One region of the Streptomyces sp. NPDC057877 genome, then DNA from elsewhere that is predicted to be linked to it. Evidence: predicted binding sites of a transcription regulator. Region 1 holds the regulator's gene; the other holds the start of a gene.

Evidence for each region. Region 1 encodes HspR, which represses chaperone genes until heat shock. Its sites were predicted from a motif close to TTGAGNNNNNNNNNCTCAA; they were not measured.
Region 2: a site for HspR is predicted at 2,080-2,098, ahead of dnaK (molecular chaperone DnaK). Genes of this name have one in related genera too.

Annotation. Positions count from the first base shown of each region.
Region 1 covers NZ_JBHVMS010000003.1:268,243-274,016, reverse strand. The annotation lists gene grpE (nucleotide exchange factor GrpE) at 1-558, shown strand, start outside; gene dnaJ (molecular chaperone DnaJ) at 595-1,770, shown strand; gene ACFVQG_RS09020 (heat shock protein transcriptional repressor HspR) at 1,776-2,225, shown strand; gene ACFVQG_RS09015 (PA14 domain-containing protein) at 2,290-4,014, opposite strand; gene ACFVQG_RS09010 (sugar ABC transporter substrate-binding protein) at 4,331-5,440, shown strand.
Region 2 covers NZ_JBHVMS010000002.1:343,966-349,739, forward strand. The annotation lists gene ACFVQG_RS05470 (hypothetical protein) at 1-1,291, shown strand, start outside; gene ACFVQG_RS05475 (glycerophosphodiester phosphodiesterase family protein) at 1,297-2,046, shown strand; gene dnaK (molecular chaperone DnaK) at 2,151-4,013, shown strand; gene ACFVQG_RS05485 (nitrate reductase molybdenum cofactor assembly chaperone) at 4,090-4,572, opposite strand; gene ACFVQG_RS05490 (helix-turn-helix domain-containing protein) at 4,678-5,541, opposite strand.

The DNA of each region.
Region 1 (5,774 bases):
GAGGGGGCGGCCCCGGCCGGGGACGCCACCAGCCAGGACCCCGGTCTGCTGGCCCAGCTGGACCAGGTGCGCACCGCGCTCGGTGAGCGCACCGCGGACCTCCAGCGGCTCCAGGCCGAGTACCAGAACTACCGCCGCCGGGTCGAGCGCGACCGCATCGCGGTCAAGGAGATCGCCATCGCGAACCTCCTGACCGAGCTGCTGCCCGTGCTCGACGACATCGGCCGCGCCCGGGAACACGGCGAACTCGTCGGCGGCTTCAAGTCCGTCGCCGAGTCGCTGGAGACCGTGGCCGCCAAGATGGGCCTCCAGCAGTTCGGCAAGGAGGGCGAGCCCTTCGACCCGACGGTCCACGAGGCGCTGATGCACAGCTACGCGCCGGACGTCACCGAGACGACGTGCGTGGCGATTCTCCAGCCCGGGTATCGCATCGGCGAGCGCACCATCCGCCCCGCGCGGGTGGCCGTCGCCGAGCCGCAGCCGGGCGCGCAGACCGTCAAGGCCGAGGAGAGTCCTGAAGGCGACGACAAGGAGAGCGGTGGCCCGGAAGAGGGCTGAGCTTGACCGGATGACACGGAAGGAGGGACGTCGGGGATGAGCACCAAGGACTTCATCGAGAAGGACTACTACAAGGTCCTCGGCGTCCCCAAGGACGCCACCGAGGCCGAGATCAAGAAGGCGTACCGGAAGCTCGCCCGCGAGTTCCACCCGGACGCCAACAAGGGCAACGCCAAGGCGGAGGAGCGGTTCAAGGAGATCTCCGAGGCGAACGACGTCCTCGGGGACCCCAAGAAGCGCAAGGAGTACGACGAGGCGCGCACCCTGTTCGGCAACGGCGGCTTCCGCCCGGGGCCGGGCGCGGGTGGCGGATCGTTCAACTTCGACCTCGGTGACCTCTTCGGGGGCGGTGGCACCCAGCAGAGCGGCGGCTTCGGCGGCGGCATCGGCGATGTCTTCGGCGGGCTGTTCAACCGGGGCGGCGCGGGCGCGGGCACGCGGACCCAGCCGCGCCGGGGCCAGGACATCGAGTCCGAGGTCACGCTGAGCTTCAACGAGGCGATCGAGGGCGCGACGGTCCCGCTGCGGATGTCGTCGCAGTCCCCCTGCAAGGCCTGCTCCGGCACCGGCGACAAGAACGGCACGCCGCGCGTGTGCCCGACCTGCGTCGGCACCGGGCAGGTCGCGCGTGGCTCGGGCGGCGGCTTCTCGCTGACCGACCCGTGCCCGGACTGCAAGGGGCGCGGGCTGATCGCGGAGGACGCCTGCGAGGTGTGCAAGGGCTCCGGCCGCGCCAAGTCCTCGCGGACCATGCAGGTGCGCATCCCGGCCGGGGTCAGCGACGGCCAGCGGATCCGGCTGCGCGGCAAGGGCGCGCCCGGTGAGCGGGGCGGCCCCGCGGGCGACCTCTATGTGGTCGTGCACGTCAAGGAGCACCCCGTCTTCGGCCGCAAGGGCGACAACCTCACCGTCACCGTCCCCGTGACCTTCGCGGAGGCGGCGCTCGGCGGGGAGGTGCGGGTGCCCACCCTGGGCGGGCCCCCGGTCACCCTGAAGCTGCCGCCGGGCACGCCCAACGGCCGCACCATGCGGGCGCGCGGCAAGGGCGCGGTCCGCAAGGACGGCACCCGAGGGGACCTGCTGGTCACCGTCGAGGTGAGTGTGCCGACGGATCTGACGGGGAAGGCTCGTGACGCGCTGGAGGCGTATCGCGAGGCGACCGCGGGTGAGGATCCGCGGGCGGAGCTGTTCCAGGCGGCGAAGGGAGCTTGACGAAGATGGACGGCCGTCGACGCAACCCGTATGAACTGACCGAGGAAACCCCGGTCTACGTCATCTCGGTGGCGGCCCAGCTCTCCGGCCTGCACCCGCAGACGCTGCGCCAGTACGACCGCCTGGGCCTGGTCTCCCCCGACCGCACCGCCGGGCGGGGCCGCCGCTACTCCGCCCGGGACATCGAGCTGCTCCGCCAGGTGCAGCAGCTCTCCCAGGACGAGGGCATCAACCTCGCCGGCATCAAGCGCATCATCGAACTGGAGAACCAGGTCGCCGCGCTGCAGTCCCGCGTCGCGGAACTGGAAGCGGCCCTGGACGGCGCGGCTGCCACCATGCGCCAGCGCGAGGCCGCGGTGCACGCGTCGTACCGCCGCGATCTGGTGCCGTACCAGGAGGTGCAGCAGACCAGCGCGTTGGTGGTGTGGCGACCGAAGCGCCAGCAGCCGGACTGACGGCCACGGCCACGCGAGGGGCCCTGGGGTTCGTACGAGCCCCAGGGCCCCTTCGTGTGTCGGCTCAGGGCGTCGTGACCGCCCAGCCGTCCGCGGGGAGCGTCTCGGTGCCGTCCGCGGTCACGGCCGTCACCCAGTAGTAGGACGTGGTCCCGCGCGGGACGCCGGTGTCGAAGTAGGTGAAGGCACCGGCCCCCAGTTCGGCGATCCGCTGGTAGGCCGAGGCCGCGGGGTCCCACCGGTAGACCCGGAACGCCCGCGCCGGGTTGTCGCTCGGCTCCTCACCCGCGCCGAGTCCGCTCCACGCCAGCCAGTTGCCCTCGTCGCCCTCCGCCTCGCTCACCATGAGCCACAGCGGAGACCCCTCCGGCGTCGCCACGCTCGGCGTCATGTCGAGTTCGGTCGCGTTGACGATCTGCGCCTCCCCGGTCCGCTTGAAGGAGGAGTTCCCGGAGTCGTCCACCGCGTCGACGATGAAGCAGGACTCCTCGCCGTCCGGGAGGGCGGCGTAGGCGTACGAGGTGGTGTCGGCCGACACGTACTCACCGGGGTAGAGGGAGCACACCTGCTCCTCCTCGTCGCCGAGCAGCTCACCGCGGCGAACGACGTAACGGAAGAGGTCGGCGGCGGGGTTGGCGTCCCAGCTCACCTGGAAGCCGTACTCGGTCGGGGTGACGGTGACGCCGGTGACGGCGGGCGGCGGGGTGAAGTCCCGGCGCTCGCCGCTGACGGCCTCGCTCCGCGCCGACTCGTTCCCGGCCGCGTCGAGGGCGGTGACCCGGTAGTGGTAGGTGGTGCCGCCGACGGCCGTGGTGTCCACGTACGAGGTCTCAGCGGTCGTACCGACCCGGGTGTACGTCCCGTACGCGCTGGTGGCCCGGTAGACCCGGTACGACGCCGCGCCGTCGACCGCGCTCCAGCCGACCCACAGCCCGTCGGACTCGGAGGACGTGCGCGGCGTGCCGGGCACGCCGGGCGGTGTCCTGTCGACGGACGTCACGCCCTGGTCGGCGCTGCCCGCCGACGAGTTGCCCGCCTTGTCGTAGGCGCGGACCTCGTAGTAGTACGTGTCGCCGGTCGCGGGCACGGAGGTGTCCGTGTACGACGTCGCCGTGGTCGTCGCCAGCGGCGTGCCGAAGGAGGTGCCCTTCAGGCGTCGGTAGACCCGGTAGCCCGCGAGGTCCATTTCCCTGTTCTTCGACCAGGTGAACTTGGCCTTGTTCGTGGCCGGGTCGTAGGTGACCGCCGCCCCGGTCGGTGTCAGGGGCCGCACCGTGTCGACGGTCGCGGAGGTGCGGGGGGCGTAGGTGAACGTGACGTTCGCCGTGCCGGTCCAGTTGGCGAAGTCGATGCGGAGGGTGTGCTTTCCGGAAGGGACGGTGACGTTGACGGTCTTCTTGACGGTCGACGAGACGTTCTTCCAGAGGTTCACCTCGCGCACGCCGTCGAGGTAGACGCGGATGCCGTCCTGGGCGGAGGCGGTGAAGGTGAAGGGGCCGCCGGAGCCGAAGTCGCGGGTGACGGTCCAGCGGACGCCGAAGTAGTTCTTCGGCAGGCCACTGGCGGGCGCACCGGTGCCCCAGTTCTGGCTGATGACGCTGTCGCAGTCCGTTTTCTTCGGAGTGCCGGAGAACGTGGTGTTCGCGTAGAACTGCCGCTTGAAGACGGGCGAGGCGCAACTCGTCGCCGCCGCGGCGGGCGTGGCCACGGCGCTGAGCAGCGTGCCCGCGGTGGCGAGCACGACCGCGCCCGAGGCGGCGGCGGTCGCGCTTCGTCTGGCTGGGTTCATTCGGTCCTCTGATCGGGAGATGCGGGGCGGGGGCCACCGCGATCTTTCCGACTGACGAGGAATGGAATTGGTTGTGCGGGTATCGGACCGTGCCTCAAGTCCCCTTGTGGGCACCCGAAATCCTTCTGCGTGAAGGGCTGGTGATCAGTCCGCGAGGGTGATTCCGCTCTGTCTCCACACAAGAAGCGGAACGTGATGTTGTCATCTCGTTAAGTGATTCACCTTGACGCTGGGGGTCGCCGCCGCGTTGGCTTTTTAGTCACCTGGGTAGCAAGGTTGCACCCACGTCCGGAAGACACCAGAAGTGAGCCCCCGCATGCGTCGTATCGCCATATCCGTCGCTTTGTCCTCATTGACCCTCTCGTTGGCCGGTTGCGGTGTGCTGGGCGCGGCCGAGGAGGGCGGCGACGCCAGTCCGACGAAGGGCGACGACATCACGGTGGGCCTGCTGCTCCCGGAGACGGCGAACTCCCGCTACGAGAAGTTCGACTACCCCATCATCAAGGAGCGCATCGCCGCGCTCACCAGCAAGCGCGGCAAGGTCGACTACGCCAACGCCGAGGCCAACGCGGACAAGCAGGCCGCGCAGATGCAGCGGATGATCGACGACCAGGTCGACGTCATCCTGCTGGACGCCGTCGACTCGCACGGCATCGCGGACACCGTGCAGCAGGCCAAGGACGCCGGGATCCCGGTCATCGCCTACGACCGGCTCGCCGAGGGCCCGATCGACGCCTACATCTCCTTCGACAACGCCCTCGTCGGCGAGGTCCAGGGCCGTTCCCTGATCGAGGCGCTCGGCTCCGGCGCCGACACCTCCGACAAGATCGTGATGATGAACGGCTCGCCCACCGACCCCAACGCGGGCCAGTTCAAGCAGGGCGCGCTCTCCGAGCTGACCGGCAAGGTCACCATCGCCAAGTCCTACGACACCAAGGACTGGAAGCCGGAGAACGCCGAGGCCAACATGGCCCAGGCGATCGACGAGATCGGCGTGGACAACATCGCCGCCGTGTACTCCGCCAACGACGGCATGGCGGGCGCCGTCATCAAGGCCATGGAGGCCGCGGGCGCCACCGAACTGCCGCCGGTCACCGGCCAGGACGCCGAACTGGACGCGGTGCAGCGGATCGTCTCCGGTGAGCAGTACATGAGCGTCTACAAGTCCTACCCGCAGGAGGCCGAGGCCGCCGCGGAGATGGCCGTCGCCAAGATCCAGGGCAAGGACATCCAGTTCGACGCCCTCACCCGGGACCGCGTCGACAGCCCCACGAACAAGGACATCCCCTCCCAGCTCGTCACCGTCACCGCGCTGACCCAGGAGAACATCGAGCAGACCGTCATCGCCGACGGCATCTACAAGGTGTCCGAGATCTGCGCGGGCAAGTACGCGGCGGCGTGCACGGAGATCGGCCTCAAGGGCTGACGCGGGCGGTCGTGACCGGGCGGCCGTCAGACCGTTGACGCTCCGGGGCGCTGATGTCATGGGCGGTTTCGCGCCATCCACATGACCTCCGCGGTCACCTTCCAGTCGTCTTGGCCGCACCACTGGCCTGCCCGCCGGTACCCCGTACCGGCGGGCAGGCCAGTGCCGTGCCCGCTCCCGGCGCTCAGGGATCCCCGGAGGCCCGCTGGAGCCGTCGCCCGGGGGAGGCGGGTCGCGCGACGCACCTCGGCGAGGGCCCCGTACACCACCGTCATCTTGTTGCAACGCGCCGGACGGGGGCCTGGAAAAAGCGGGGCATAGCGGTGGTTTCCCA
Region 2 (5,774 bases), on a different contig from region 1:
GATCGACCCCGGGCACGGCACGCGGACCCGCCCGGACAGCCTCGTCGACGGCTACGACTTCGGCCGGTTCGCGCCGCACCTGCTGACCAGCGAGGCGGTGCTGCCCGTACCGGTGCTGTCCGAGCACCCGGCGCCCGCCGCCCTGGCACTGCCGGGCGGTGACGCGCACCCGGCCCTCGCCGCCGTGCGGATCCTCCTCGTCACCACCCCGCGCGGGGACGCCACCCTCCTGCTGGACTGCGAGTTCACCGACCGCACCGAGCCCGCCGCGCTCGCCGCGTGGCTCGCGGCCACCTGCTTCGACCGGGAGCGGATCACCCTGCACGACCGGCCGCTGCTGACCGTGCTGGGCGAACGGCTCGCCCTGCCCGAGCCCCTGGCCTTCGGCCAGAACGTCCACCAGCTCGTCTTCCCCGGTGGCCCGCTCCTCGACGGCCTGCTCACGGCCGCCCGCGGCGGCGACCCGCAGCGGCTGGCCGGACCCCTGGGCGAGATCATCTACCGCGGCAGACTGCGCGCCGCCACGGCCCCGCCGCCCAACCTGCACCACCACGGCGTGACCCTGTCCGCGCACGGCCGCGGCGTCTCCGTCCAGGCGGGCTGGGCCCCGCACGTCGAGAACGGTCTGATGCTGGTCGCCCTCGGCCTGGTCTCCGCGCTGGCCGCCCTGCAGCGCACCCGGCTGGCCGCCTTCGCCATGATGCGGGCCAACGAACAGGCACCGGTCGACTCACCCACCGAGGTCCGCGCCCTCATCTCCCGGCTGTCGGCCGGGGTCAACGAACTCCAGCTCGACCTCGCCTTCGGCGTGGAGGCCTACGTCGACAGCCTCCTCGTACCGGAGATGCTCATGGAGGGCTTCCAGACCTCCCTGGGCGACGCCCTCGGCATCCGCGCCTGCCTGGACAACTCCGCCCGCATGGTGGAGCGGCTGACCTCCGTCATCAACGCCCGCTCCGCCGCCCTCGACGCCGCCCTCGCCGAACGCGACGAACGCCGCGACCGCACCGTCTCCGCGCTGGTCGCCGCGGCCACCTTGATCGCCCTGCCGCCGACGCTGCTGCTGGCGTTCTTCGGCGTCAACGGCACCGACGTCGACGAGGGGCGCTCCATCCTCGACCTGGAGGCCTACGGACCGGCCTACGCGCTCGCCTGGCTGCCCTTCGTGGCGCTGGCGGCCGTCGGCTATGCGCTGCTGCGCCGCGCGGGCCGCCGCTCCGGCGCCCTGCTCACCCCGCCCGACGAGGCCCGCCTGCCGGTGCCCGGGCCCCGCCCGCCCTCCGGGAGCTGACCGCCGTGCCGCCCGGCCCCGCCGTCTCCGCCCACCGCGGCGGCTCCGAGCGCTTCGGCGCCGCCACCTGGCAGGCGTACGAGGACGCGGTCGCCTCCGGCGCGGAGTACGTCGAGTTCGACATCCGCCGGACCTCCGACGGCGTCCTCGTCGTCCACCACGACCCCCGGGTACGGCACACCGGGCCGCTCCTGTCCGAGATCACCCACGCCGAGCTGAGCGCCCGCGCGGGATACCCGGTGCCGGTCGTCGACGAGGTCATGTCGCTGATCGCCGGGAAGCTGGCCGGGCACCTCGACCTGAAGGAGACCGGCTACGAGCGGGAGGTGATCGACCGCGCGGTCACCCTGCTCGGCGCCGACGGCTTGGTGGCCACCACCCTGGAGGACCGCTCCGTCGCCGAGATCACCCGGGCCTTCCCCGAGGTGCGCACCGTCCTGTCCCTGGGCCGCGACCGCAAGGAGATCGCCGCCTCCCGGCTGACCGCGACCCGGCTGAGCGAACTGTTCCCGCTGCGCCGGGTGCGCGCCTGCGGCGCCCACGGGGTCGCCGTGCACCAGCGCCTGGCCCGCGCCAACGTGCTGCGCGAGGCCGCCCGGCACCGCCTGTACACCATGGTGTGGACCGTCAACGACGACACCGCCCTGCGCACCTTCCTCGCCGACCCCCGCGTGGACGTCCTGGTCACCGACCGCCCCCGGCACGCCGTCGCCCTGCGCCGCGACACCCGCGCCGACCGGGGTACTCCGCTGTAGAGGACGTGGCCCCCGGGTAGCCCATACGCGCCATTGACAAGAGGCCACTCAAGTTTTGTGCTGGAGGGAGTGGCGGACACTCCCTGACGCGGAAGGGGACTGCGATGGGACGCGCGGTCGGTATCGATCTGGGGACCACCAACTCGGTGGTCGCCGTCCTGGAGGGCGGCGAGCCCACCGTCGTCGCCAACGCGGAGGGCGCGAGGACCACACCCTCGGTCGTGGCCTTCGCCAAGAACGGCGAGGTCCTGGTCGGCGAGGTCGCCAAGCGGCAGGCCGTGACCAACGTCGAACGCACCGCCCGCTCCGTGAAGCGGTACATGGGCGACGCGCACTGGCGCTTCCCCGACCAGGGCTCCGTCGACGGGACCCGCTTCCGCGCCCAGGAACTGTCCGCGCGGGTCCTGCAGAAGCTCAAGCGGGACGCCGAGTCCTATCTCGGCGAGGACGTCACCGACGCGGTGATCACCGTCCCCGCCTACTTCGACGACGCCCAGCGCCAGGCCACCAAGGAGGCCGGGGAGATCGCGGGCCTGAAGGTGCTGCGGATCATCAACGAACCGACCGCCGCCGCCCTCGCCTACGGCCTCGACCGCGGCGAGGAGCAGACCGTCCTCGTCTTCGACCTCGGCGGCGGCACCTTCGACGTCTCCCTCCTGGAGATCGGCGAGGGCGTCATCGAGGTCAAGGCCACCAACGGCGACACCCACCTCGGCGGCGACGACTGGGACCAGCGGATCGTCGACCACCTCGTGAAGAAGTTCAAGGGGCAGTACGGCATCGACCTCGCGGGCGACAAGATGGCGGTGCAGCGGCTGCGCGAGGGCGCCGAGAAGGCCAAGATCGAGCTGTCCTCGTCCTCGGAGTCCTCGATCAACCTGCCCTACATCACCGCCTCCGCCGAGGGCCCCCTCCACCTGGAGGAGAAGCTCACCCGCGCCCAGTTCCAGGAACTCACCGCCGACCTCCTCGACCGCTGCAAGACCCCCTTCCACCAGGCCGTCAAGGACGCCGGGATCAAGCTCGCCGCGATCGACCACGTCATCCTCGTCGGCGGCTCCACCCGGATGCCCGCGGTCACCGAACTGGTCCGCGAGCTGACCGGCAAGGACCCGCACAAGGGCGTCAACCCCGACGAGGTCGTGGCGGTCGGCGCGGCGCTCCAGGCCGGTGTCATCCGCGGCGACGTGAAGGACGTACTCCTCCTCGACGTCACCCCGCTGTCCCTCGGCATCGAGACCAAGGGCGGCATCATGACCAAGCTCATCGAGCGCAACACCACGATCCCGACCCGGCGTTCGGAGATCTTCACCACCGCCGCCGACAACCAGCCCTCCGTCGGCATCCAGGTCTACCAGGGCGAACGCGAGATCGCCGCGTACAACAAGAAGCTCGGCACCTTCGACCTCACCGGCCTGCCGCCCGCGCCGCGCGGCATCCCGCAGATCGAGGTCGCGTTCGACATCGACGCCAACGGGATCATGCACGTCTCCGCCAAGGACCTGGCCACCGGCCGCGAACAGAAGATGACCGTCACCGGCGGCTCCGCCCTCCCCAAGGACGACATCGACCGCATGATGCGGGAGGCGGAGCAGTACGCCGAGGAGGACCGCAGGCGCCGGGAGTCCGCCGAGACCCGCAACCAGGCCGAGCAACTCGTCTACCAGACCGAACGGTTCGTCACCGAGAACGGCGACCGCATCCCCGCGGAGACCCGCACCGAGGTCGACTCCGCCGTCACGGAACTGAAGGGACTGCTCGAGCAGAACGCCGAGACCGCCGCCCTGCGCACCGGCGTCGAGAAACTCGCCGCCGTCAGCCAGAAGATGGGCCAGGCCATGTACGCCCAGGCGGAGCAGCCGACGGCGGGCTCCGCCCAGGAGCAGGGCACGCCGCAGGACGAGGAGGGCGTGGTGGACGCGGAGATCGTCGACGAGGAACGCGACCAGAAGGGCGGCGCGGCCTGAGGCGCGGGCGGGCGCGGCCCACCCGGGGGCGCGGGGAACCGCGTGACCAGCCACCACGCACCCGCGGACGGAAGGCTCAGCGTGGCTGCGGCACCGGGTCCGTCAGGTCGCCCGGATGGGCGGGCGGCAGTGTCGCGCACACGGCGTCCAGGACACAGGCGTACGGCGTCCCGAACCCGGCCAGGCGCGCCCGCAGTTCCTCCAGCGCGTCCCGGTGCCCGGTCAGCGGATCGGTGTTGCCCGTGCGCGCGGCGAACTCCAGCACCGCGGGCAGGAAGTCCGGCCGCTCCTCACCGGTGCACTCAAGACCGTGCGCCCGGTACAGGTCGGACAGCCGCGCCGGAGCGGCCCCGCCCCGCCCGAGGTAGAGGCCCTGCGCCCCGAACACCCGCACGTACTCCTCCGCCAGCTCACCCGGCGGCGTGACCGCCGCGTGGTCGGCGAACTCCCGCACCTGCGGAGCGGCCTCCCGCAGCAGCGGCAGCCGGGCCAGGAAGTCGTCGTCCGGGTAGGTCAGACAGAGCGCCGCCGCCTGGTACAGCACCTCGAATCCGGGCATCAGGCTCGCCTCCTGCCGGTCGGTCCCGCGCACTCCCTCGCCCGCCCGTCCCTTAGAACCTAGGCGGCGACGCGCCGACGCACCCGCCGACCGCACCCGTACGGGTCACACGCTCCCGCGGTACTCCCGCAGCAGCTGCTTGGTGCGCGCCACCGACGCCGCGTGCGCCGACATGTGGTCCAGCACCTCCAGGTGCCCGGACACCTCGGCACGCGAGTCGAGGTACAGCGCGCCGGTCAGGTACTCGGTGAAGACCATGTCCGGCAGCTCCGGCTGGCCGAACCTGAACAGCGAGAACGGCGCGTACGTCCCCGGATGCGGGCCGTGCCGGAACTCCGCGATCTGCAAGGTCACCAGGTCGCTCTCGGTGGCCTCCAGCAGCCGGTCCACCTGGTCGCGCATCACCTCGGGCTTGGTGCTCACCGGACGCCGCAGCACCGTCTCGTCCATGATCACCCACAGGTGGGGCGGATCCGGGCGCTTCCACAGCTCCTGCCGGGTCAGCCGCAGCTTCACATGCCGTTCGATGGTGTCCGGCCCGGACTGCCCTATCGTCCCCGCCTCCAGCACCGCCCGCGCGTACGCCTCCGTCTGGAGCAGCCCGGGCACGAAGTGCGGCTCGTAGCTGCGGATGATCCGCGCCGCGCCCTCCAGGCTGACGTACATGCTGAACCACTCCGGCAGCACATCGTGGAACCGCTGCCACCAGCCCGGCTGGTTCGCCTCCTCGGCCAGCGACACGAAGGCCGCCACCTCCTCCTCGGCCACACCGTACGTGGTCAGCAGCACCTGGACGTACGGGATCTTCAGCGCGACCTCGGCCGTCTCCATGCGCCGCACGGTGGCCGGGGCGACCCGGAGCACCCGCGCGGCCTCCTCACGGCTCAGCCGGGCCGCCTCCCGCAGTTCCTGCAGACGTCTGCCGAGTACCACCTGGCCCACCGTGGGCGCGGGTCGCCGCTCACTCACGCCACGCCTCCCCTACGCGCCGAAAGCATGGGTGCAGTGTGTCATGTTCCCGCGGCGGTCTCACGTGGCGGGAGGTGAGGTTCTCACCACTCCTGGTCACCAAATCGGGGCGGAGGGACGGATTCTGACCACTGATCACGCATTACCTCGCAGGTAATGGACCACGCCCCCGGCCCGCGGGATCGTGAGGGCACCGGATTCCGGGTCGGCGCACTCCGACCCGGGAGCCGGGT